Regions from separate parts of the Agarivorans sp. 2_MG-2023 genome, predicted to be linked through region 1. Evidence: predicted binding sites of a transcription regulator. Region 1 holds the regulator's gene; each other region holds the start of a gene.
What was found. The regulator NrdR, encoded in region 1, represses ribonucleotide reductase genes. The targets are predictions, from matches to a motif close to AAACACNANATNTNGTGTTT.
Positions count from the first base shown of each region.

Region 2: a site for NrdR is predicted at 1,125-1,144, ahead of nrdA (class 1a ribonucleoside-diphosphate reductase subunit alpha). Genes of this name have one in related genera too.
Region 3: a site for NrdR is predicted at 2,139-2,158, ahead of nrdD (anaerobic ribonucleoside-triphosphate reductase). Genes of this name have one in related genera too.

Region 1 is NZ_JAUORQ010000003.1:138,405-141,687, forward strand. Features, by position in the region: gene Q4549_RS05680 (riboflavin synthase) at 1-510, opposite strand, end outside; gene ribD (bifunctional diaminohydroxyphosphoribosylaminopyrimidine deaminase/5-amino-6-(5-phosphoribosylamino)uracil reductase RibD) at 510-1,643, opposite strand; gene nrdR (transcriptional regulator NrdR) at 1,644-2,093, opposite strand; gene Q4549_RS05695 (DJ-1/PfpI family protein) at 2,449-3,009, shown strand; gene Q4549_RS05700 (ribbon-helix-helix domain-containing protein) at 3,082-3,283, shown strand, end outside.
Region 2 is NZ_JAUORQ010000009.1:101,174-104,456, forward strand. Features, by position in the region: gene ubiG (bifunctional 2-polyprenyl-6-hydroxyphenol methylase/3-demethylubiquinol 3-O-methyltransferase UbiG) at 1-246, shown strand, start outside; gene Q4549_RS14685 (HAD family hydrolase) at 239-916, shown strand; gene nrdA (class 1a ribonucleoside-diphosphate reductase subunit alpha) at 1,206-3,283, shown strand, end outside.
Region 3 is NZ_JAUORQ010000025.1:2,659-5,941, forward strand. Features, by position in the region: gene nrdD (anaerobic ribonucleoside-triphosphate reductase) at 1-2,001, opposite strand, end outside; gene rsxA (electron transport complex subunit RsxA) at 2,348-2,926, shown strand; gene rsxB (electron transport complex subunit RsxB) at 2,936-3,283, shown strand, end outside.

The DNA of each region.
Region 1 (3,283 bases):
GATAGTCGTTTGCTCTGCGGTGTGGGGGATAATGGTTAAACGCAGCTGCTGTTGTTGAACTTCATTTACCGTAAGACTAATCCCATCTACGGTTATTGAACCTTTATGAGCAATGTAGCGAGCCAGCTCGTTAGGAACTTTTAACCAAATGTTTACTGCCCTAGCACTAGGGCTAATACTTACCACTTCCGCTAAGCCATCTACGTGGCCGCTAACAATATGGCCGCCAAAACGATTAGTGGCGAGCATAGCTTTTTCTAGGTTCACCTTATCGCCCTGCTTACATTTAGCCAAAGAGGTTAAACTAAGAGTCTCGGTGGAAACATCGGCGCAAAAGTAATCACTACCAAATTCAACGACTGTTAAGCAAATACCATTTACGGCGATACTGTCGCCCAGATGCACATCAGCCATGTCTAAACTGGAACAGGCGATATGTAAACGCACGTCTCCGCTGCGCTTTTCAATGCTCTTGATAATGCCAAGGGCTTCGATAATTCCAGTAAACATTATTGTGCACCCTTTGCTTGTGGGATCCAGATAGTTTTAATGTCGGGGCCTACGCGGCGGGTTTCAAGGCATTGCCAAGAATTTAACTGATTCATCTCAGTAAAACCCTCTAGGCCTATTAAGCTTTGTGCATCGGCGCCCATCAACTTACCTGCTTGATAACAAATTAGCTGGTCGACCAGCTTTGCTTTAATTAGTGCAGCCGCAAAATTTGCTCCTGCTTCCACCCACACATCGTTGATTTCAGCTTCCGCTAGCTGTTGCATCAACTCACTCAAGCTCTGGTCTGAATCACTTATGATAAATTGCTTATCAGCGGCTACTTGCGGCTGAAGATGGGTTCCCGCTAGCCAAAGTGACTTGGGATGTTTGAATATGTTTAAAGATTGAGAAGCCGCAGATAAACGTTGCTGACGATCCACCACAATACGCAATGGCTGGCGTAAGCTCTGTTGCTCTAGTTGGTGGGTTAAACTACCTAACTCATGATGGCGAACATTTAAACTCGCGTTATCTCTAAGCACAGTGGTAGCGGTAGACAAAATAGCATGGCTGCGAGCGCGTTCACGTTGAACATCGCTCCGTGAATAAGAAGAAGTAATCCACTTACTTTCGCCATTCGATAAAGCGGTTTTGGCATCAATCGAGCCTGCCAGCTTTAAACGTACAAATGGGCGCTTACGTTCCACTCGGCATAAAAAGCCAGGGTTTAGCGCCCTCGCCGCTGATTCCATTAAGCCAGAGCGAACTTTAATGCTCGCCTGTTCTAACATACCAATGCCTCGGCCAGCGACTTGCGGATTAGGGTCAACCATCGCAATAATCACTTCGGCGACTTGCTCTTCAATCAACATGCTTGCGCAAGCGGGCGTTCGGCCTACGTGGCTGCAAGGCTCTAGGGTGACATAGGCAAGTGCACCCACTACGCTATAGCCAGCTTCTTTAGCCTTTGCAACGGCATTAACCTCTGCATGCCCCTCGCCAGCCTTTTGATGATAACCTTCACCAATAATCTGACCGTTTTTTACCAGTACACAACCCACATTTGGATTGGGCGCGGTAGTGTAAGTTCCTAACTCAGCAAGGCGTAGCGCTCTTGCCATGTATTGGCAATCTTGAGGGCTAAAGCTCACTTATTTTTCCAACTTTGCAATTTCGTCACTAAACTCTTTAATGTCTTCAAAGGAGTGGTATACCGAAGCAAAGCGCACATAAGCCACTTTATCGAGGCTAATCAGCTGCTCCATCACAATCTTACCAATGAACTTGGTTTCTACTTCACGCTCGCCGGTGGCGCGAAGTTGAGACTTAATTTTATTTACTGACTGCTCAACTTGGTCAACACTCACCGGACGCTTCTCTAGCGCTCGCATCATGCCTGCTCGCATTTTCTCTTCGTTAAAAGGTTCTCTTATCCCATTACCTTTAATGACTCGAGGCATGACCAATTCAGCTAACTCAAATGAAGTAAAGCGCTCATGGCACTCTGAACACTCACGGCGTCTTCTCACCTGATGGCCATCAGCCACTAGACGTGAGTCAATAACCTTAGTTTCATGGGCGGAGCAAAATGGACAATGCATGGGTGTTCCTTTAGTCAGATATGTAACGATTTTATCTGCTTAACAGGCCAAGGTACAGATCAGTAAAAAACTTAAGCGCTGAAAACTTAAGGATTAATGGACGAGTGCTCTGCAACAAGTAACATTTTATTAGCACTGTCTTTTTAATAAGTGAAAAGCGAAGACCAAAGCTCAGTTTGCTTTAAATATCTAAAAATTATAATCCCAAACGGCCAAATATAAATTGTTGAATAAAATAGACTTTTATTAGTTTCGTTGTTTGCCAAGTGTAGTGTAGTAACCAATTACTACCCCTTACACTCTGCTAGCCCTTATCCTGCCAATGAAATGTAAATAAATTGTTAAGGCGAGAGTGATGGCTAAAGTACTTATTATTGCGGGCGATTTTGTTGAAGATTATGAATTGATGGTGCCGTTTCAAGCACTACAAATGGTAGGGCATAATGTTGTTGCTGTTTGCCCAGAAAAGCAATCAGGTGAGCAGATAAAAACTGCGATTCACGATTTTGAAGGTGACCAAACTTACAGCGAAAAGCCAGGGCACAATTTTACCCTTAACGGCAGCTTTGGTGAAATAGTTGCCGATGATTTTGACGCCCTATTGTTGCCTGGCGGCCGTGCGCCTGAATACCTGCGCTTAAACCCTCAAGTGCTAGAGATCATCAAAACCTTTGCCAATAAGCAGCAACCCATAGCGGCGGTATGCCATGGTGCCCAATTGTTAACGGCGGCAGGTATTGCCTCTGGCAGACACATTTCTGCCTACCCTGCTTGTGCGCCAGAAGTAACCGCAGCCGGCGGCGACTATGCTGATATTGCCGTAGACCAAGCAATAACAGACGGAAACTTGGTCACCGCTCCCGCATGGCCCGCCCACCCTCAATGGCTAGCTCAATTTAACGCCTTGTTAAAATAGCCCAGATGAAAGAGCAAGTTTTGACGTTTTGTACCATGATTAGACTTCGATCTAATCATGGTGAGATTTGTTATGTGTGAGATCTATTCAGGTACTGAAGCCGAATTGTTTGAATTAAAGTCGCGTTCGGTGCGTTTAGACGGTGTGGTCACGAGTGTTCGTTTAGAAGCGATTTTCTGGCAGCTATTAGAGCAAATAGCCGATGAAGCGGAACTGAGCCTAGCAGGTTTTCTAACTCAGATTTACCATGAAGTTTTGCAGCGAGAAGGCAAAG
Region 2 (3,283 bases), on a different contig from region 1:
AAAGCTTACCTGTACATGATTTTAGCCGCAGAGAAGCTACTCAAAATTGTTCCTAACGGCACCCATCAGCATGATAAGTTCATTCGTCCCTCAGAATTGTTAGCATGGGCTGACGACAATGCGCTACGCAGTGAGGCCATTAGCGGAGTGCAGTTTTTCCCGGTGATTGAAAGCTTCCGCTTAAGTAACAATGTTGATGTTAACTATATGGTGCAACTGGCAAAGCCGGAGTTAAACAATGACTAAACAAGCGGCGGTATTATTCGACTTAGACGGTACCTTATTAGATACTGCTCCCGATTTAGGCGCAGCAGCCAACTATGTATTAGCCAAACACCAACGAGCTCCGCTTAGTATGGCGCAAGCACGCCAGTTAAGCTCTCACGGCGCTATAGGTTTGCTCAAAGCAGGTTTTGGTGAGGCAGACTGGGAAAAACAAGCCCAAACAGAGTTACGCCAACAGCTGCTTGATTACTACCAACAGCACATTTGTGAAGGCACTGATTTCTTCTCAGGGATTAGGCAAGCTTTACAATGGCTGAATCAGCACTCGATTGCTTGGGGTGTGATTACCAATAAGCCTGAAGGGCTAAGCAAACAGCTACTTGCTCACTTCCCTGAATTTGAACAATGCGCAGTATTAGTCGGTGGCGATACGATTGCCCAGCGAAAACCCGATCCTGAGCCAATGTTGCTTGCCTGCGACACCATCAAGGTAGATCCTCTACATTGTCTATATGTGGGAGATGCCGAGCGCGATATCGCCGCAGGCAACAACACAAACATGACCACTTTACTCGCATTATGGGGTTACATTTCAGAGCAAGATAATACAGAGCTTTGGGCTGCTGATTTACACTGTGAAAAAAGTGAGCAACTCGAACAAACTATAAGCGACTGGCTGAGCGAATTGTAGGCAGCTTCAAGTTTTATAAAAATAAATTTTTTGAGTAAAATTTTACGAAAAAAAACTTGCATTAATGCCAGCTAGCCAGCTTATATAGATAGCTAGTTAGTGAGCACTAACATATGTGAGTTATCTGCAAGTTATACACAATTTCTTCTTTTCTGCTAGAGCTTGCGAAAAAGCCAAAACCTCATTATCTTGTACCCATAGATTTTAAAAACACTATATCTAGTGGCTAACAGCAAATAGCAGTACTAGATAAGCAGCAGCAAAAATTAGGATACAGGGCCTCCCCTTCATGAATAAAGATCTTCTGATAACCAAACGAAGCGGTAAACAAGAAGCGATCAACTTAGATAAGATCCACCGAGTGATTACTTGGGCCGCTAAAGGCCTAAAAAACGTATCGGTATCGCAAGTAGAACTTAAATCTCACATCCAGTTCTACGACGGTATGGCGACCAAAGATATTCATGAAACCATTATTAAATCTGCTGCGGATTTAATCTCACAAGAAACCCCAGATTATCAATTTTTGGCTGCACGTTTAGCCGTGTTCCATCTTCGTAAGAAAGCTTATGGCCAGTTTGAACCGCCAGCGCTTTACGACCACGTTGTAAAGCAATGCGAAGCAGGTCGTTACGACATGCATTTGCTAAAAGATTACACACCTGAAGAGTTCGCCCAAATGGACGACTTTATCGACCACTGGCGCGATATGGACTTTTCATACGGAGCAGTTAAGCAATTAGAAGGCAAGTACCTTGTTCAGAACCGAGTCAGCGGCGAGATTTTTGAAAGCGCACAGTTCTTGTATATTTTGGTGGCGGCGTGTTTATTTGCTCACTACGATAAATCGGTTCGTTTAACCTACATCCGTCGCTTTTATGATGCGACCTCTAAGTTCAAAATCTCTTTGCCAACGCCGATTATGTCGGGCGTTCGTACCCCTACTCGTCAGTTCAGCTCTTGTGTACTGATAGAGTGTGGCGATAGCTTAGAGTCTATTAACGCAACAGCGTCTTCTATTGTTACTTACGTGTCGCAACGTGCAGGTATTGGTATCAACGCTGGTCGCATTCGTGCCCTAGGCAGTGAAATTCGTGGTGGCGAAGCCTTCCACACAGGTTGTATTCCATTCTATAAGTACTTCCAAACTGCGGTTAAATGTTGTTCACAAGGCGGTGTTCGTGGTGGAGCTGCAACCATTTTCTACCCATTCTGGCACTTAGAAGTAGAGTCACTATTAGTACTTAAGAACAACCGTGGTGTAGAAGATAACCGTGTTCGCCATATGGATTACGGTGTTCAGTTAAACAAATTGATGTACCAACGTTTGGTAAAAGGCGAAAACATCACCCTGTTCTCGCCTAGTGATACTCCAGGTTTATACGACGCCTTCTTTGAAGACCAAGACAAATTTGAACGATTGTATGAGCAATACGAAAAAGACCCGAGTATTCGTAAAGAACAGATTAAGGCGGTCGATTTATTCTCTTTGTTAATGCAAGAGCGCGCGTCAACAGGTCGGATCTACATTCAAAACGTTGATCACTGTAATACGCACAGCCCATTTGACCCAGCTCAAGCCCCGGTACGTCAATCTAACCTGTGTTTAGAAATTGCCTTACCCACTAAGCCGCTGCAGCATGTACATGATGAAAACGGCGAAATTGCCCTTTGTACTTTATCGGCCTTTAACCTAGGTGCCATTGAAAACCTAGACGAGCTAGAAGAGTTATCAGACTTAGCGGTACGCGCTTTAGATAGCTTACTCGACTACCAAGATTACCCAATCAAAGCCGCGAAAAAAGGCTCTGACGGTCGCCGTACCTTAGGCATAGGCGTGATTAACTACGCCTATTACTTGGCCAAAAACGGCACTAAATACAGTGACGGCAGTGCTAACAACTTAACTCACCGAACCTTTGAAGCTATTCAATACTGGCTATTAAAAGCCTCTATGCGTTTAGCCAAAGAGCAAGGTGCTTGTCCAATGTTTAACGAGACAACGTACTCGCAAGGCGTATTGCCTATCGATACTTACAAAAAGTCTCTAGATAAACTCAGTGACGAACCGCTGCATTATGATTGGGAAGAGCTACGCGAAGAAATCACTACGCATGGTTTGCGCAACTCTACCCTGTCGGCATTAATGCCATCAGAGACCTCAAGCCAAATCTCTAACGCGACCAATGGTATTGAACCACCACGTGGATTTATTAGCGTTAAAGCCAGCAAAGACGGTATTCTTAAGCAAGTAGTGCCAGACTTCGAAAACCTTAAGCAAAATTACGAACTGCTATGGGACATACCAAATAACGAAGGTTACTTGCAGTTAGTTGGCTTGATGCAGAAGTTTGTCGACCAAAGTAT
Region 3 (3,283 bases), on a different contig from region 1:
GTTGCCGCACGAAGGACATTCGAAACCTTTACTAGTGCAGTTAAACTCGCCAGTAAAGTCACACTCGTAACATTCATCTATCGGTGTATTGGTGCCGTAATAAGGTACGCGACTGTAGCTGTAATCCCATACGTCTTCTAAAGCTTCAGTGTTGTGTTGCATGTTTGGGTATTCGCCATAACAAATAAAACCACCACTGGTTACCGACGGGTAAGGTAATTCGAAATCGATTTTGTCGAACGGATTAACTTTTTTCTCTACATCTAAATGGAAGCTGTTGGTGTAATAGCCTTTATCAGTAACGTCAGCAATCACACCAAACTTTTTAGCGTCTAAGCGGCAGAAGCGATCACACAAGTTTTCACTTGGGGTGCTGTACAAGCTAAATGCATAGCCGCTTTCTTTTTCCCAGCGAAGAGTAGCTTGCTTAAGCGCAGTAACAATACCAAGGGCTTTTTGTTGAAGTTGTTTATTATCGTACACGTGGTCTTTGTTGTCGTAGAGCGCGTTTACTGTTTCGTGTAAACCAATGTAACCCAATGAAATTGACGCACGACCGTTTTCAAAGATCTTAGATACGTCATCTTCGGCGTTAAGCCGAACACCACAAGCGCCTTCCATGTACAAGATGGGAGCAACTTTGGCTTTCACGCCTTTTAAACGGTCTATACGTGTATCTAGGCCCATTTTTGCCACGCTTAAACGTTGCTCCAATAATTCAAAGAAGCGTTGCTCGTCACCTTTAGCTTCAATAGCGATACGCGGTAAGTTTAAGCTAACCACTCCTAAATTATTGCGGCCGTCGTGGATGTCTTTACCATCTTCTTGGTAGTGACCTAAAAAGCTACGGCAACCCATTGGGGTCTTAAATGACCCGGTGACCTCTACTACTTTTTCATAGTTAAGAATATCTGGGTACATGCGTTTCGACGCACACTCTAAAGCTAACTGCTTAATGTCGTAACTTGGGTCAGACTTCTTATGATTTAGGCCATCTTTAATTGCAAACACCAGTTTAGGGAACACTGCTGTTTTGGCATTTTTGCCCAAACCTGCAATACGGTTCTCTAAAATTGAGCGCTGAATAAGGCGAGAGGCCCAGCAAGAACCTAAACCAAATCCAAATGTAACAAACGGAGTTTGACCATTTGCGGTATGCAAGGTGTTTACTTCGTACTCAAGTGACTGAAAAGCGTCGTGACACTCTTTCTCAGTTTGTGCTTTAGCGTAAGCTTCGGCGTCTGCTATTTGCCACTGTTGAGCGGTAGCTAAATGTTTCTCATGGCTTTTAAGCACATAGGGCGACAGAATTTCATCGATACGGTTAATCGTGGTTCCGCCGTAAATATGGCTAGCCACTTGGGCAATAATTTGTGCCGTAACAGCAGTCGCCGTAGAAATCGACTTAGGCGTTTCTATCTCGGCATTACCCATTTTAAAACCACCGGTTAACATCCCTTCAAGGTCAATCAACATACAGTTAAACATAGGGAAGAACGGTGCGTAATCTAAATCGTGAAAATGGATTTCACCAGCTTCATGGGCTTTAACAACATCACGTGGAAGTAAATGCGTTTTTGCGTAATGCTTAGCAACAATACCTGCTAACAAGTCACGCTGAGTAGGAATAACTTTACTGTCTTTATTGGCGTTCTCGTTTAACAGTGCCGCATTGCTTTGCTCAACCAGACCTCTGATTTCGCTATTTAGCACGCTACGCTTATCGCGAGCAACGTCTCTATCATGGCGATATTCAATATAAGCACGAGCCAGTGTTTTGTTGTCGCTTTCCATCAAGAAGTTTTCTACCGACGATTGAATATCGTTAATATCAACTTCTGATTGATTCAAAAACTGCTCAGTGACCTGCTGAGTAATTTGTAGTGCTACGAGGTTATCCTTTACTCCTAAAGCTTCAGCAGCTTTCAGTACGGCATCTACAATTCGCTTCGCGTCGTAAGGTACACGGCTTCCGTCTCGTTTTATCACGACTGTTTTCACGATTTACGCTCCAATTTAACTCACTCATTCTATAAAATTGTTTGGAAGCCACGTTGTTAAAGGCTTTGCAGAGAGTTCTGCATACAAAAAGCGTTAAACAGGATGGTTTTCCATATCTAGTGGTGAAGGATTTTAGTACCCACTAGATATAGTAGTCGAGTAATTTTATTCATAAAGCAAATACCAATGATCAAGATCAATTGAAGCTAAGAAAGACAATTTGTTTGCACAAAAATGACCCACTAATCACAGCAATATTTTGTGCCCTTTCCCACAGTGAACTCGCGGTTGTTATACGGCACGCAAACAAGGATAATAGCGGCTCGTTTCGCTGCATCTTACTTAAATGACTGAATATTTGTTGTTATTGATTAGCACCGTGCTGGTTAATAATTTTGTACTCGTTAAATTTTTGGGCTTATGCCCATTTATGGGTGTATCCAGTAAAGTGGAAACTGCAATAGGCATGGCCTTAGCAACCACTTTTGTACTCACCCTCGCCTCTATGTGTTCTTATTTAGTGGAGCAATATATTCTTGCACCACTAGATATAGTGTATTTGCGCACCATGAGTTTTATTTTGGTGATTGCCGTTGTAGTGCAATTTACCGAGATGTTTGTTCAAAAAGCCAGCCCCGCTCTGCACCGCGTATTGGGTATTTACTTACCTTTGATTACCTCTAACTGTGCAGTCCTAGGCGTAGCGCTGTTAAATATTAACGAACAACACGATTTGTTTGAGTCAATTATTTACGGGTTTGGCGCCGCTGCAGGTTTCTCATTAGTTCTCATATTGTTTTCAGCGATGCGAGAGCGCTTAGTGGTTGCCGATATTCCAGTGCCATTTAAAGGTGCTGCAATCGCCATGATCACCGCAGGCTTAATGTCGTTAGCTTTTGTTGGATTCACCGGATTAATTAAGTAGTAAATCAGAATGTTAGAAGCACTCATCGCCATTACATTATTAGCTCTCGTGTTTGGAGCAATACTGGGTTATGCCGCAATAAAATATAAAGTGGAAGGCAACCCTATTGCCGACCAAGTAGAAGCCTTGCTCCCGCAAACTCAGTGTGGACAATGCGGCCACCCAGGCTGTCGCCCCTATGCAGAAGCCATTGCCAACGGTGAAGCAATCAATAAGTGCCCGCCGGGTGGTGATGAAACCGTAGTAAAGATTGCCGATTTGCTTGGTGTTGAAGCGATCCCTTTAGATGAAGCCGCCGTTAAAGAAGATGACCGCAAAAAAGTCGCTTTTATCGTAGAAGATGCTTGTATTGGTTGT